3 regions of the Pseudomonas sp. AK181 genome follow, and region 2 is predicted to be linked to each of the others. Evidence: predicted binding sites of a transcription regulator. Region 2 holds the regulator's gene; each other region holds the start of a gene.
What was found. The regulator sigma-54, encoded in region 2, starts transcription at its own class of promoters, with help from an activator protein. The targets are predictions, from matches to a motif close to ANTGGCATNNANNTTGCTNT.
Positions count from the first base shown of each region.

Region 1: the regulator sigma-54 is predicted to act here: its motif matches at 2,098-2,117, upstream of flgB (flagellar basal body rod protein FlgB).
Region 3: the regulator sigma-54 is predicted to act here: its motif matches at 1,779-1,798, upstream of V8689_RS20950 (CmpA/NrtA family ABC transporter substrate-binding protein).

Region 1 is NZ_CP146348.1:4,733,539-4,738,455, reverse strand. Features, by position in the region: gene V8689_RS21615 (chemotaxis protein CheV) at 42-974, shown strand; gene cheR (protein-glutamate O-methyltransferase CheR) at 1,017-1,844, shown strand; gene flgB (flagellar basal body rod protein FlgB) at 2,160-2,567, shown strand; gene flgC (flagellar basal body rod protein FlgC) at 2,571-3,014, shown strand; gene flgD (flagellar hook assembly protein FlgD) at 3,031-3,756, shown strand; gene flgE (flagellar hook protein FlgE) at 3,788-4,917, shown strand, end outside.
Region 2 is NZ_CP146348.1:994,720-999,636, reverse strand. Features, by position in the region: gene lptB (LPS export ABC transporter ATP-binding protein) at 1-252, shown strand, start outside; gene V8689_RS04800 (RNA polymerase factor sigma-54) at 437-1,930, shown strand; gene hpf (ribosome hibernation-promoting factor, HPF/YfiA family) at 2,006-2,311, shown strand; gene ptsN (PTS IIA-like nitrogen regulatory protein PtsN) at 2,322-2,786, shown strand; gene rapZ (RNase adapter RapZ) at 2,789-3,646, shown strand; gene V8689_RS04780 (HPr family phosphocarrier protein) at 3,663-3,935, shown strand; gene V8689_RS04775 (ZIP family metal transporter) at 4,054-4,917, opposite strand, start outside.
Region 3 is NZ_CP146348.1:4,595,549-4,600,465, forward strand. Features, by position in the region: gene V8689_RS20930 (transglycosylase SLT domain-containing protein) at 1-171, opposite strand, end outside; gene V8689_RS20935 (winged helix-turn-helix domain-containing protein) at 158-547, opposite strand; gene V8689_RS20940 (FliM/FliN family flagellar motor switch protein) at 714-929, opposite strand; gene V8689_RS20945 (secretin N-terminal domain-containing protein) at 945-1,676, opposite strand; gene V8689_RS20950 (CmpA/NrtA family ABC transporter substrate-binding protein) at 1,923-3,122, shown strand; gene V8689_RS20955 (ANTAR domain-containing response regulator) at 3,136-3,711, shown strand; gene V8689_RS20960 (nitrate/nitrite transporter) at 3,968-4,917, shown strand, end outside.

The DNA.
Region 1 (4,917 bases), 2.8 Mb from region 2:
GTTGGGTACGCGTCGTACCCCTAGGATTTAGGAGTCTGGGCATGGCAGGTGTAATGGATTCAGTAAACCAGCGCACACAGCTGGTAGGGCAGAATCGCCTGGAGTTGTTGCTTTTCCGCCTGGATGGCAATCAGTTGTATGGCATCAACGTGTTTAAAGTGCGTGAAGTGCTGCAATGTCCCAAATTGACGATCATGCCCAAGTCCAGTCCGGTAGTGTGTGGCGTGGCCAACATTCGTGGCGCGACCATTCCGATTCTTGACCTGGCAATGGCCACGGGGGCCGCGGGTTTGCAAGACCGCCAGAACCCTTTCGTGATCATCACCGAATACAACACCAAGACCCAGGGTTTCCTGGTGCGCTCGGTGGAGCGCATCGTCAATATGAACTGGGAAGAGATCCATCCGCCGCCCAAGGGCACGGGACGCGATCACTACCTGACGGCGGTGACGCGGGTTGACAATCAGTTGGTGGAAATCATCGACGTGGAGAAGATCCTCGCCGAAGTGGCTCCCACCTCGGAAACCATCTCCGTTGGCGTGGTGGATGCCGAAACGGCACATAAGGCGGTTTCGCTGCGCGTGTTGACCGTGGACGACTCTTCCGTGGCGCGCAAGCAGGTCACACGTTGCCTGCAAACCGTCGGGGTGGAGGTGGTAGCCCTCAATGACGGCCGACAAGCCCTGGATTACCTGCGCAAGCTGGCGGACGAAGGCAAGAAGCCCGAAGAAGAATTCTTGATGATGATCTCTGACATCGAGATGCCGGAAATGGACGGCTACACACTCACGGCCGAGATACGTAACGATCCACGCATGCAAAAATTGCATATCATCCTGCATACTTCGTTGTCGGGGGTATTCAATCAGGCAATGGTCAAGAAGGTCGGTGCGGATGACTTCCTGGCCAAATTCCGTCCTGATGACCTCGCATCCCGGGTAGTCGACCGGATCAAGGCAGCAGATCACGGCTAGGGGATGTCCCCTGGCGGTCACACGATTTAAGAGGCGGCATCATTGTCTACGGGTAATTTGGATTTCGAACAGTTCCGGGTCTTCCTGGAAAAAGCCTGTGGCATATTGCTCGGTGAAAACAAGCAGTACCTGGTATCCAGCCGCCTCAACAAGCTGATGGAACAGCAGGGCATCAAATCCCTGGGTGAGTTGGTCCAGCGGATCCAGGGTCAGCCGCGCAGTGGGCTCAAGGAAATGGTGGTCGATGCCATGACCACCAACGAAACCTTATGGTTTCGCGATACCTATCCCTTTGAAGTGCTCAAGAACAAAGTGTTGCCCGAAGCCATCAAGGCCAGCCCGGGCCAGCGCCTGCGTATCTGGTCGGCGGCCTGTTCTTCGGGGCAGGAGCCGTACTCGATCTCGATGTCCATCGATGAGTTCGAGCGGACCAACATGGGCCAGTTGAAAGCCGGCGCGCAAATTGTGGCCACGGATTTGTCCGGCACCATGCTCACCAACTGCAAGACCGGTGAGTACGACAGCCTGGCGCTGGGCCGAGGGTTGTCCCAGGAACGCCTGCAACGCTACTTCGATCCCAAAGGGGCAGGGCGTTGGGCGATCAAGGCGCCGATCAAGAACCGCGTCGAATTTCGCTCGTTCAACCTGCTCGACAGCTACGCCAGCCTGGGCAAGTTCGACATGGTGTTCTGCCGCAACGTGCTGATCTATTTCTCGGCTGAAGTGAAGAAAGACATCCTGTTGCGTATCCATGGCACGCTCAAGCGTAGAGGTTATTTGTTCCTCGGTGCTTCCGAGGCGCTCAATGGGCTGCCGGATCACTTCCAGATGGTGCAATGCAGCCCGGGGATCATCTACCAGGCCAAGTAAGCCTTGGTGTAGGCAATAGAACTGTGGGAGCCGGGCTTGCCCGCGATGGCGGTGTGTCAGTCGATGAATAGGTCGGCAGGTACTCCGCCATCGCAGGCAAGCCAGCTCCCACATTTGTTTTCTCGGCAAGCTGGCGTAAAGCGGCAACTGCCGATTGCCGCTTTACTGGCACTACGCGGAAATCGCTTGCCGCTTTTCTGGCAGAGCCACCGGCAACTCCCCTCGAAACCCTTGATATACGGGCTCCCGCAAGATTGGCATGCACCTTGCTATAACCCTGCTAACGAACAGCAGGTCAGCCTAAAGGTTTCCGCCATGAGCATCAGCTTCGATAAAGCGCTCGGTATCCACGAACAAGCCCTGGGCTTCCGCGCCCAGCGTGCCGAAGTCCTGGCTAACAACATTGCCAACGCCGACACCCCGAACTACAAGGCTCGGGACTTGGACTTCTCCGCTGTGCTCGCCGCACAACAGGACAAGACCAAGAACGGCACCTTCGCCTTGAATATGACCAACAGCCGTCATATTGAAGCGCAAGGCCTGAGCAAGGGTGACGAGTCGCTGCTGTATCGCACACCGATGCAGCCGTCGATCGACCAGAACACCGTCGACGCCCAGCTGGAGCAATCGAACTACGCCGAAAACTCGGTGAACTTCCAGGCCAGCTTCACCCTGCTCAACAGCAAATTCAAAGGGCTGATGTCAGCCCTGCGTGGAGAGTAAGCCATGTCCCTGTCCAGTGTTTTCAATATTGCCGGCAGTGGCATGAGCGCGCAGACCACGCGTTTGAACACCGTCGCCAGTAACATCGCCAACGCCGAAACCGTCTCCTCGAGCATTGACCAGACTTATCGCGCCCGCCACCCGGTGTTCGCCACCATGTTCCAGGGGGGGCAGGCAAGCGGCAGCGATTCGTTGTTCCAGAACCAGGACGCCGCCGGCTCCGGTGTGCAGGTGTTGGGCGTGGTCGAAGACCAGAGCAACCTGGAGGCCCGTTACGAGCCCAACCACCCGGCCGCGAACGAAAAGGGCTACGTCTACTACCCCAACGTCAACGTGGTCGAGGAAATGGCTGACATGATCTCCGCCAGTCGCTCGTTCCAGACCAACGCGGAAATGATGAACACCGCCAAAACCATGATGCAGAAGGTTCTGACCCTGGGTCAGTGATAAGGGGCGCCAAATAATGGCCATCGTTGATACGTCAAACAACACGGCGGTTCAGGACCTTTTCAATTCCAAGGTCAAGACCGCGACGAACAACAGCAGCGTCAGCGACGCTTCCAAGACGGCGACGGGCAATCAGTCGCTGGGCAAGGATGCGTTCCTGCAACTGCTCGTCACCCAGCTGAAAAACCAGAACCCGCTGTCGCCCCAGGACAACGGCGCGTTCGTCGCGCAGCTTGCACAGTTCAGCAGCCTGGAAGGCATCAACACCCTGAACGACTCGGTGAACAACATCTCCAGCAACTTCAGCTCGTCGCAGGCGCTGCAGGCTTCGTCGCTGGTGGGGCGCTCGATCATCATCCAGACCGACAAGGCCATGGTGGATACCAGCAAGAGCATGACCGGTTCGGTGGATGTGACCGCGGCGGTGGGCAATGTCTCCGTCAAGATCACCGACAAAGACGGCAATGTGGTGCGCACCGTTGACATGGGTGCCCAGAGTGCCGGTGCCCAGAGCTTTATCTGGGATGGCAAGAACGACAAGGGCGAGGTTGCCCCAGCTGGCACCTACACCTTCAATGCCACCACCAAGAACGACAAAGGCGACGCAGTGGCCTTGACCACTTCGCTGCCCGCCACGGTCACCAGCGTGACCCTGAGCAAGACCGGCGGCGAAATGCTGCTCAACCTTGCAGGCGGCATGGGCAGCGTCAAGCTGTCGCAAATTCAGACTATCGGTACATAGAGCCGGCTAAATACGGCAGAGGGAGAGAAACATGTCTTTTAATATCGGCCTTAGCGGCCTCTATGCGGCCAACAAACAACTGGACGTGACCGGCAACAACATCGCCAACGTCGCGACCACTGGCTTCAAGTCATCCCGTGCGGAATTCGCCGATATCTACGCGGCTTCCAAGCTGGGCACTGGCCAGAACAGCATCGGCAACGGTGTGAACCTGGCGGCGGTGTCCCAGCAGTTCACCCAGGGCGACGTCAACGGCAGCGGCGGCATCCTCGACATGGCGATCCAGGGCGGTGGCTTCTTCGTACAGAAGGGCAGCGACGGTTCGCTGGAGTACACCCGTAGCGGCGCTTTCCGTGCGGACAAGGACGGCTACATCACCAACAACACCGGCACTTCCCGCTTGCAAGGGTATGCCGCGGACGATAATGGCAAGATCAGCAAGGGTGGCTTGGTCGACCTGCAACTGAACCTGGCGAACCTGCCACCCAAAGCGTCCACCAAGGTCGACTCCACCAGCAACCTGAACTCCTCGGAGCCGGTGATCGACCAGGCGGCCAAGCCGTTTGATCCAACCAAGACAGAAACCTTCACTACCCAGTACAGCACCACCTTGTACGACTCCCAAGGTAACGCGCACCCGATGGTGCAGTACCTGGTGAAAACCGACGGCAACAAGTGGAATGCCTATACCCTGATTGACGGTCGCAACCCCGATGGTTCGGCCCCGACCGGCACCCCTTCGACGCCACCTGTGCCGTCGACATTGACCTTTGACGGCGCTGGCAATCTGACTACCGTCGTCACCAATGGTGTGTCCGACAAGACCCTGACCGTTGCCGGTTGGGTTCCCGGCAAGGTAACTGACGGCGTATGGAAGGCTAACGGTGCGGATGCCAACCCGGGTGGTATCGCCATCAACATGGCCAACATTACCCAGTACAACTCGGCCACCTACCGTAACCCTCCGGTCACCGATGGCTATGCCACCGGCCAGATCACCGGCCTGAAGATCGACGGCAGCGGCGTCCTCTTCGCCACTTTCAGCAACCAGCAGAGCAAGGCCATCGGCCAGATCTCCCTGGCCAGCTTCAACAACGAGCAGGGCCTGCAGCCAGCCGGTGCGACCACCTGGAAAGAGACCTTCGCCTCGGGCCAGCCGGG
Region 2 (4,917 bases):
ATCCTGCTGGATGAACCCTTCGCCGGTGTCGACCCGATTTCGGTGGGTGACATCAAGCAGATCATCCATCACCTCAAGGCCAAGGGCATTGGGGTGCTGATCACCGACCACAACGTGCGCGAGACCCTCGATATCTGCGAAACCGCTTATATCGTCAACGATGGTCAGCTGATTGCCGAAGGCGATGCCGAGACGATTCTGGCTAACGAGCTGGTGAAGGAAGTGTACCTGGGTCACGAGTTCCGCCTGTAAACACAGGGGTATCGCGCTTTTCCCTGGAGCGCGCGGGAGTCAATAGAAACCTCGGTTTTTTTATTGTTACCGCGCTCTAGGCAAAGGCCCCGAGATCAGGCATATAATTTGCTTATGTTTGGCGCTCACGCGCCCTGTCGTGGATGGCGCATTGCGCCGGCGAATAAGGTGTTAAGCCCCTGCCATGAAACCATCGCTAGTCCTGAGAATGGGCCAGCAGCTGACGATGACACCGCAGCTGCAACAGGCCATCCGCCTGCTCCAATTGTCGACCCTGGACCTGCAACAGGAAATCCAGGAGGCCCTGGAGTCCAATCCGATGCTCGAACGCCAGGAAGAAGGCGACGACTTCGACAACGCAGATCCGCTGGCCGACAACATCGAGCAAAAACCCAACCCCGACGTGCAGGAACCTTCCTATCAGGAAACCGCCCCGACGGTGGACAACCTGGAAGAAGGCGACTGGAACGAACGCATTCCCAACGAGCTTCCCGTGGACACCGCGTGGGAAGACGTCTACCAGACCAGCGCCAGCAGCCTGCCGAGCAACGATGATGACGAGTGGGACTTCACCACCCGTACGTCGGTGGGCGAGAGCCTGCAGAGCCACTTGTTGTGGCAACTGAACCTGGCGCCGATGTCCGATACCGATCGCCTGATCGCGGTCACCCTGATCGACTGCATCAACAACCAGGGCTACCTGGACGAAACCCTCGATGAGATCCTCGAGGCCTTCGACCCGGAACTGGACATCGAACTGGACGAAATCGAAGCCGTCCTGCACCGCATCCAGCAATTCGAGCCCGCCGGCATCGGTGCCCGCACGCTCAGCGAGTGCCTGTTGCTGCAACTGCGCCAACTGCCCGCCAAGACGCCATGGCTCACCGAAGCGCAACGCCTGGTCAGTGACTACATCGACCTGTTGGGCAGTCGCGACTACAGCCAACTGATGCGCCGCATGAAGCTCAAGGAAGATGACTTGCGCCAGGTCATCGAGCTGGTGCAAAGCCTCAACCCGCGTCCGGGCTCGCAGATCGAATCCAGCGAAGCCGAATACGTGGTCCCCGACGTCATCGTGCGCAAGGACAACGAACGCTGGCTGGTGGAGCTGAACCAGGAGTCGGTACCGCGCCTGCGGGTCAACCCGCAGTACGCAGGTTTTGTGCGCCGCGCTGACACCAGCGCCGACAACACCTTCATGCGCAACCAGTTGCAGGAAGCGCGGTGGTTCATCAAGAGCCTGCAAAGCCGCAACGAAACCCTGATGAAAGTCGCGACCCAGATCGTCGAACACCAGCGCGGTTTCCTGGAATACGGCGACGAGGCCATGAAGCCTCTGGTGCTGCACGACATCGCCGAAGCCGTTGGCATGCATGAATCGACGATTTCCCGGGTCACCACGCAGAAATTCATGCATACCCCACGGGGTATTTATGAGCTGAAATACTTTTTCTCCAGCCACGTCAGCACCTCCGAAGGCGGCGAATGCTCGTCCACGGCGATCCGCGCGATCATCAAAAAACTGGTTGCCGCGGAAAATCAGAAAAAGCCGTTGAGTGACAGCAAGATCGCTGGTTTACTGGAGGCACAAGGCATTCAGGTCGCCCGTCGAACCGTCGCCAAGTACCGCGAGTCCCTTGGGATCGCGCCTTCCAGCGAGCGTAAGCGGTTGATGTGACGGGCGGGCCACAGCGTTCCAGTGGTGGGTATTCCTGCCCACCGCTTTATGCACTGGCAACGAAGGAGAAGCTGTATGCAAGTCAACATCAGTGGACACCAGCTGGAAGTCACCAAGCCCCTGCGTGAATACACCGAGAGCAAGCTGAACAAGCTTGCGGGGCATTTTGACAAGATCACCAACGTGCAGGTCATCATGGAGGTCGATAAGCTCAAGCAGAAAATCGAGGCCACCCTGCACGTACCGAATGCCAAGCTCGTCGCCAATGCGGAACATGAAGACATGTACGCGGCAATCGACTCGCTCTACGACAAGCTCGACCGCCAACTCATAAAGCATAAGGAAAAGAATCTGCACCTGATGCAAGGTACAGGTCGTTAACTCTCCCCCCATGATCCGACTTGAAACCATCCTGACCCCCGGCCGTTCCCTCGTGAACGTGCCGGGCGGCAGTAAAAAGCGCGCCCTCGAACAAATTGCCAACCTGATCAGCAGCCAAGTGCCTGAGCTGGAGATGCAAGATGTTTTCGAAGCTCTGATTGCTCGTGAAAAACTCGGCTCGACCGGTTTTGGTAATGGAATCGCCATTCCTCACTGCCGCCTCGAAGGCTGCGATACCCCGGTCAGCGCCCTGCTGCACTTGGAAAAACCCATCGACTTCGACGCCATCGACGGTGCCCCGGTTGACCTGCTGTTCGTTCTGCTGGTCCCGCAAGCCGCCACCGATGCGCACCTGGAACTGCTCCGGCAGATCGCCAGCATGCTTGACCGCAAGGATGTACGCGACAAACTGCGCAGCGCCCCCACCAATGAGGCGTTGTACCAAGTTGTCCTGGATGAACAAAACGGGCAGTAATCATGCGTTTGATCATCGTCAGCGGTCGCTCCGGCTCGGGTAAGAGCACCGCCCTCAATGTGCTTGAGGACAACGGCTTCTATTGCATCGATAACCTGCCGGCCGGCCTGCTGCCAGAGCTGGCGGAACGTGCATTGATCCATACCGAATTGGCACAGCCACTGGTGGCTGTCTCGATTGATGCGCGCAACCTGCCCAGCCACCTTTCGCGGTTCCCGGAACTGCTGGAAGAAGTGCGCGCCAAGCACATTCATTGCGACGTGCTGTACCTGGATGCCGACGAAGAAACCCTGCTCAAGCGTTTCTCCGAAACCCGTCGACGTCACCCCCTCAGCAGTGCCAACCGCTCTCTGGCCGAAGCCATCGAGGACGAGACCAAACTGCTGGGGCCGATCATTGACCTGGCCGACCTGAAGATCAACACCACCAACCTGAACCTGTATCAGTTGCGCGATGCGATCAAGCTGCGCCTGCTGAACCAGCCTGAGCCGGGGACGGCGTTTCTAGTCGAGTCGTTTGGCTTCAAGCGTGGCATGCCGGTCGATGCCGACTTGGTGTTCGACGTGCGCTGCCTGCCCAACCCTTACTGGAAGCCGGAATTACGCGATCAGTCGGGGTTGGACCAGCCTGTGGTCGACTACCTGGCTGCACAACCGGATGTGGAAGAGATGTTCCAGGACATCTCCAGCTACCTGCTCAAATGGTTGCCGCGCTTTGCCGCCAGCAATCGGGCCTATGTCACCATTGCCATTGGCTGCACTGGCGGCCACCACCGCTCGGTTTATTTGACTGAACGGCTGGGCCAGGTGCTGCAACAAACCCTCAAGAACGTCCAGGTTCGCCACCGCGACCTTAGCTGAAAGGAACACCACTGCGATGCCGGCTCGGGAAATTGAAATCATCAACAAGCTGGGCCTGCACGCCCGGGCGTCGGCTAAATTCGTTGGAGTGGCCGGGCAGTTCCCCTGCCAGATCCGTGCAGGGCGCACGCCAGAGTCCATGGTCGATGGCAAAAGCATCATGGCGATGATGATGTTGGCGGCCGGCAAAGGCACCAAGATCCACCTGAGCACCGAAGGCGAGCAAGAGCAGGAGGCTATGGACGCACTGGTCGCGCTGATCAATAACTACTTCGACGAAGGCGAATAACTCCTACTGTAGGAGCGAGCTTGCTCGCGAAAAACGTCAACGATAACGCGGGCATCCTGGTTTAACGCAGTGCTCTTGCGTTCTTCGCGAGCAAGCTCGCTCCTACAGGGAACCATTCTCAGCCCAACGCTGTATCCATCACCATCATCAGGCAAAACCCGATACACAGCCCGAGGCTGGCGAGTTTGTCATGGCCATTGCGGCGCGACTCGGGGATGACTTCATGAGTCACCACCAGCAACATTGCCCCAGCGGCCAGCGCCAGACCCAGCGGCAACAACACTTCGGCAAGGCTTACCAGCCATGCGCAGAGCACCGCAAATACCGGTTCAACCAAGCCTGATGCAGCGCCAATCAAGAAGGCCTTGAGCCGCGACATTCCCGCCCCAGCCAATACCAACGCAATCACCAGTCCTTCAGGTACATCCTGCAAGGCAATGCCCATGGCAAGGCTGTCGGCATCCGCCATGCCTCCGCCAGCAGACACGCCCACAGCCATGCCTTCAGGGATGTTGTGCGCAATGATGGCAAACACGAATAGCCAAATACGCGGCGGAATCACCGGTTTATCCGGTGTACCCACCAGCATTTCCGGGCTGGCGCCAGAGACCTTACGGTCCACAAGGTACAGGCCGAACGCTCCGAGCATGATGCCGAAGCTGATCAGGCCACCGGCGCCCCAGGGCGACAGCCCCAGGCTTTCAGCAGCCGCGATACCCGGCACGACCAGGGAAAAAGCGGTAGCCGCCAGCATCACACCGGCCCCAAAGCCCAGTAGGGTATCGCTCAGCGCCATCGGCATGCGCCGAATCACCAACACCGGCACCGCGCCCAGCGCCGTGCCGAGCGCGCAGATCGCCCCGCCCTGCAAAGCACGCAGGATGCGCGGTTCCAGGTTCAACCAGGCCAGCCCATGGGCCACCAATAACGCAGTACCTGCCAATAGCAGCAGCGTGCCAAACGCATAACGAAACATTCGTAC
Region 3 (4,917 bases), 3.0 Mb from region 2:
GTTCATCGCTTGCGCCCGGTAACCCGATTCGACCGAGGCGATAGCTTGCAGCAACTCCGGCTCAAGGTCGTAGCGGCTGGCCGCCTCTTCCCAGCAAAAGGCCCAGGCCTGGCTGCTGCCCATCAATACCCCGAGCACCAGGCCTTTGCCCCATGCCTTAACCCTGGACATTGCTGGCCTGACCACAGATGGCGCACACGTGTGCCACTGCCCTGGGTTGATCACCTGTGCGCACCGGGCAGGTAAAGCGATAGCCCTTGCCATAAATCGTCTTGATAAAGCCTTTGTCGGCTCTCAAGTGCTTGCGCAGGGAATAAATACACCGCGTGAGTGACTCTTCGGCCACTTCGCCCCGAGGCCAGGCCAGTTCCAGCAAACGGTCCTTGGTCATCAGCGCACCACCGGAGGCCAGCAGCAACCGCAGCACGTGCCCCTCCTTGGGAGGCAACTGAATATCCGCCTCCACGCCCGTCAACCGGCCGTCGCCATGCAAGGTCCAACGCGCGAAAACCAGGGACGTCGTCGTTTCATCCGTCACGACGGCCATACGCACCTCTGTAGTCGACTACTGACATTCAAATCCTTATTGTGTGACCAGCTCATCTGCCATGGGCACGACTATAAAAAACCGTCTCGAAGACCCGCGTTAGGAAAAAACCCATTCATTCGCCTTTTTTTGGCCACTGCCGGTCAGACAATTCGCTAACGCCCCCTTATCGCGGCAACCACTCCTGAAACGTCTCCTGCAATTCAACCCCTAGCCGATCCTCCAACTGCACCAACTCTCCCACTGCCATCAGTTGTCCATTGACCCGCACCTCCACACAGCGAGTGACGCCTGGGTCCAAGGGCAGCACCTTCCCCGGTGCGAATGCGGCCAAACGCTTGCGGCTGATCAGTTGCTCCTGCAGCAATATTTCCAGGTGCATGGACAAACGCCTTATTCAGGGGGAAAACTCAGGGTCCGCTCCCAGGAACGCACGTCGCACACGCTCGTGTTGCGCGGCGCTCAACTGAGGTGGGCCAATCCAGGGCAGTCCGTCGCCATCTACGCCAGCCTGCCCTGGCGAGGCGTCATCCAGCGCCTGGGCGACATCCAGCTCGGCCACCAGTTTTTCGATAACCTTCACTTGGGCGGGTGGGCCCTTGATCAACAGACTGTTGGTATCCGGATAAGCCATCAACACAAGACGGCCGTCGGCCCGTTGGTCCTTCTGCGCCTGGGATAGCCGAGCTTCGAGCATGGAGGCCATGCCCGGTACCTGGACCTTGTTGGCTCCCGCGCCCTGCAGGTGATCGTCCACGAGGACATTGATCACTTTCACCACGCCGAATACCGGGGCGCGCTCTGGCACCTTGCGAGGGGGGCGGTCCATCCGTTGGGCGAGACGCAACACCTGGTCGACATAGCTGGAAGGGCCGGTTACATAGAACGTACGCCCGCCGTGTTCACGCAGTGGGTAGCGCGGCTCATCCAGCCCCGCACCGCGCATGATGCCGCGCAGCCTACTGACGGAAATATGCCGCAGCACCACCGCCGAGCTTCTCGTGTCGTCGGCAGCGTAGAGCTGCAACACCTCGCCACACGCCGTACGACTGCCCAGCAACAGCGCGGCGCACAGCAGCGCGCTGAACAGCCAGCGACAATTGAGGGTTGCGAGGTAATCAGCGTGCACCGTGGGTATGCCTGGCGGTCTGGCCTGAAGAAGCGGCCATACTGCGAGGCGCACGAGGATCAATCATGATGGAAAGTTGACGGCCAACTGCGACCTCCTGCCCATGGCATGTGCCTTGCTTTGCACTCTGGATCAGGCTCGCACCAACGGCGGCACGGGCCTACGGACAAAGGCGTCGTTCCCCTGCAATGGCCTATACGCCAACCTGGGAAACGGCGCTTTTTTTTCAGAAAAAGGCAGGTATTGATGAACGATCCGCTGGCTTGGGTAAACGGCAGCGATGCCCCGGAAAAGAGCAGCCTGGACCTTGGGTTCATGGCCCTGACCGATTGCGCCTCGCTGGTGGTCGCCGCCACCCAGGGCTTCGCCCAACCCTTTGGCCTCACACTCAACCTCAAGCGCCAAGCGTCCTGGGCCAACCTGCGCGACAAGCTGGTCAGCGGTGAACTGGACGCTGCCCACAGTCTCTACGGGCTGATCTATGCCGTGCACCTGGGCATCGGCGGCGTCGCCCCCAGCCCCATGGCGGTGCTGATGGGGCTGAACCAGAATGGCCAGGGCATCAACCTGTCCCATGGCCTGCAACAGCAAGGGGTGATCACTCCTGAAGCATTGAAACGCCACGTGCACCAAAGCCGGACAAAACTGACCTTCGCCCAGACGTTTCCCACCGGCACCCACGCCATGTGGTTGTATTACTGGCTGGCGAGCCAAGGCATTCATCCCTTGCAGGATGTGAACAGCGTAGTAGTGCCGCCGCCACAAATGGTCGCGCACCTGCAAGCCGGACGTATCGACGGCCTTTGCGTGGGCGAACCCTGGTGCGCCAGCGCAGTGCAACAGAACCAGGGCTTCACCCTGGCGACCAGCCAGGCGATCTGGCCGGACCACCCGGAAAAAGTCCTGGGCTGCACCCAAGCCTTCGTTGACGCGTACCCCAATACCGCACGCGTGCTGGTCATGGCGATCCTGGAGGCCAGCCGGTTTATCGAGCAGAGCCGTGAAAACCGCCGCTCTACCGCCCAGTTGCTCAGTGCCCCTGAATACCTCGATGCGCCTGTGGCCTGCATCGAACCGCGCTTGCTGGGGCACTATGAGGATGGCCTGGGCAACCAGTGGCAGGATTCCCATGCGCTGCGCTTTTTCGCCGACGGCGAGGTGAACCTGCCTTACCTCAGCGACGGCATGTGGTTTATGACCCAGTTCCGGCGCTGGGGCTTGCTGCGTGAAGACCCGGACTACCTGGGCATCGCCCGGCAGGTGCAGCAACTGGCGCTGTACCGCCAGGCGGCCGAGACGCTGGGCATTACCCCAGGCGACTCGGACATGCGCCGCAGCCAGTTGCTCGACGGCAAGACCTGGGACGGCAGCGACCCCGCTGGCTACGCCCGCAGCTTCCACCTGCATGCCCTGGCCGATGACGCCAACCGCCAAGCGCTGCGCTGACAGGAGCCTGACGATGCTGCGAATCCTGTTGATCAACGACACCCCGCGCAAGGTCGGGCGCCTCAAAGCCGCATTGATCGAGGCCGGCTTTGAGGTGATCGATGAGTCCGGCTTGACCATCGACCTGCCCGCACGCGTCGAAACAGTGCGCCCGGATGTGATCCTGATCGATACCGAGTCACCCGGGCGCGATGTGATGGAGCAAGTGGTGCTGGTCAGCCGCGATCAGCCCCGGCCCATCGTGATGTTTACCGACGAGCACGACCCGAATGTGATGCGCCAGGCCATCAAGTCCGGCGTCAGTGCCTATATCGTCGAAGGCATCCAGGCCCAGCGCCTGCAACCGATCCTCGATGTGGCCATGGCGCGCTTCGAGAGTGACCAGGCCCTGCGCGCCCAGCTGCATGCCCGCGACCAGCAACTGGCCGAACGCAAGCGCATCGAATTGGCCAAGGGCCTGTTGATGAAGATGAAGAGCTGTAACGAAGAAGAGGCCTACACCCTGATGCGCCGCCAGGCCATGAGCCGTCAACAGAAACTGATCCAGGTGGCAGAGCAGATTATTGCCATGAGCGAGTTGCTCGGCTGATGTGGCTCAGCTTGATGGTTCCCACGCTCCTGCGTGGGAACGCCGCCAGGGACGCTCCGCGTCCCGCCATGCGCCGCTGATGGCGCAAGCGAGAGGTGTGAATAATTCGGGTTGGCGCAGGACTTGCTAAGCATTCACCACAGGTAGCCAACGGCGGTTGCCCCCTCCACGACAAAGACGTCGCCCACCCGGTTTGCCCTCGCGAACCCGGTGGCGGCGTTTTTTCGTTTCTAGACCCCAACCGTTGAGGTGCGTGATGAAATCAAGCTTCTGGAAATCCGGGCACACCCCGACCCTGTTTGCCGCGTTCCTGTATTTCGACCTGAGCTTCATGGTCTGGTACCTGTTGGGCCCCCTGGCGGTGCAGATTGCCGCTGACTTGCACCTGACCACCCAACAGCGCGGCCTGGTGGTGGCCACGCCGATCCTGGCGGGCGCGGTACTGCGCTTCTTGATGGGGATGCTGGCCGACAAGCTGTCGCCCAAGACCGCCGGGCTGATTGGCCAGGTGATTGTGATCGTGGCGCTGTTCTGCGCCTGGAAACTGGGGATCCACAGCTACGAACAAGCGTTGCTGCTGGGCATGTTTCTGGGCATGGCCGGTGCGTCCTTCGCGGTCGCCCTGCCTTTGGCGTCCCAGTGGTACCCGGCGGAGCATCAGGGCAAGGCCATGGGCATCGCCGGCGCCGGTAACTCCGGCACCGTGTTTGCCGCGCTGTTGGCGCCCGTGCTGGCGGCCGCGTTTGGTTGGAGTAACGTGTTCGGCTTTGCGCTGATCCCACTGGTGCTGACCCTGATCGTGTTCGCCTGGCTGGCGCGCAATGCGCCTGAACGGCCGAAAGCCAAATCCATGGCCGACTACTTCAAGGCCCTGGGCGACCGCGACAGCTGGTGGTTCATGTTCTTCTACAGCGTGACCTTCGGCGGGTTTATCGGCCTGGCCAGCGCCCTGCCCGGCTACTTCAACGACCAGTACGGCCTGAGCCCGGTGACCGCCGGCTACTACACCGCCGCCTGTGTGTTCGGCGGCAGCCTGATGCGCCCATTGGGCGGCGCCCTGGCAGACCGGTTCGGCGGGATCAAAACCTTGCTCGGCATGTACAGCGTGGCGGTGATCTGCATTGCGGCAGTGGGGTTCAACCTGCCCAGTTCCTACGCGGCGCTGGCGCTTTTCGTCTGCACCATGCTCGGCCTGGGCGCCGGCAA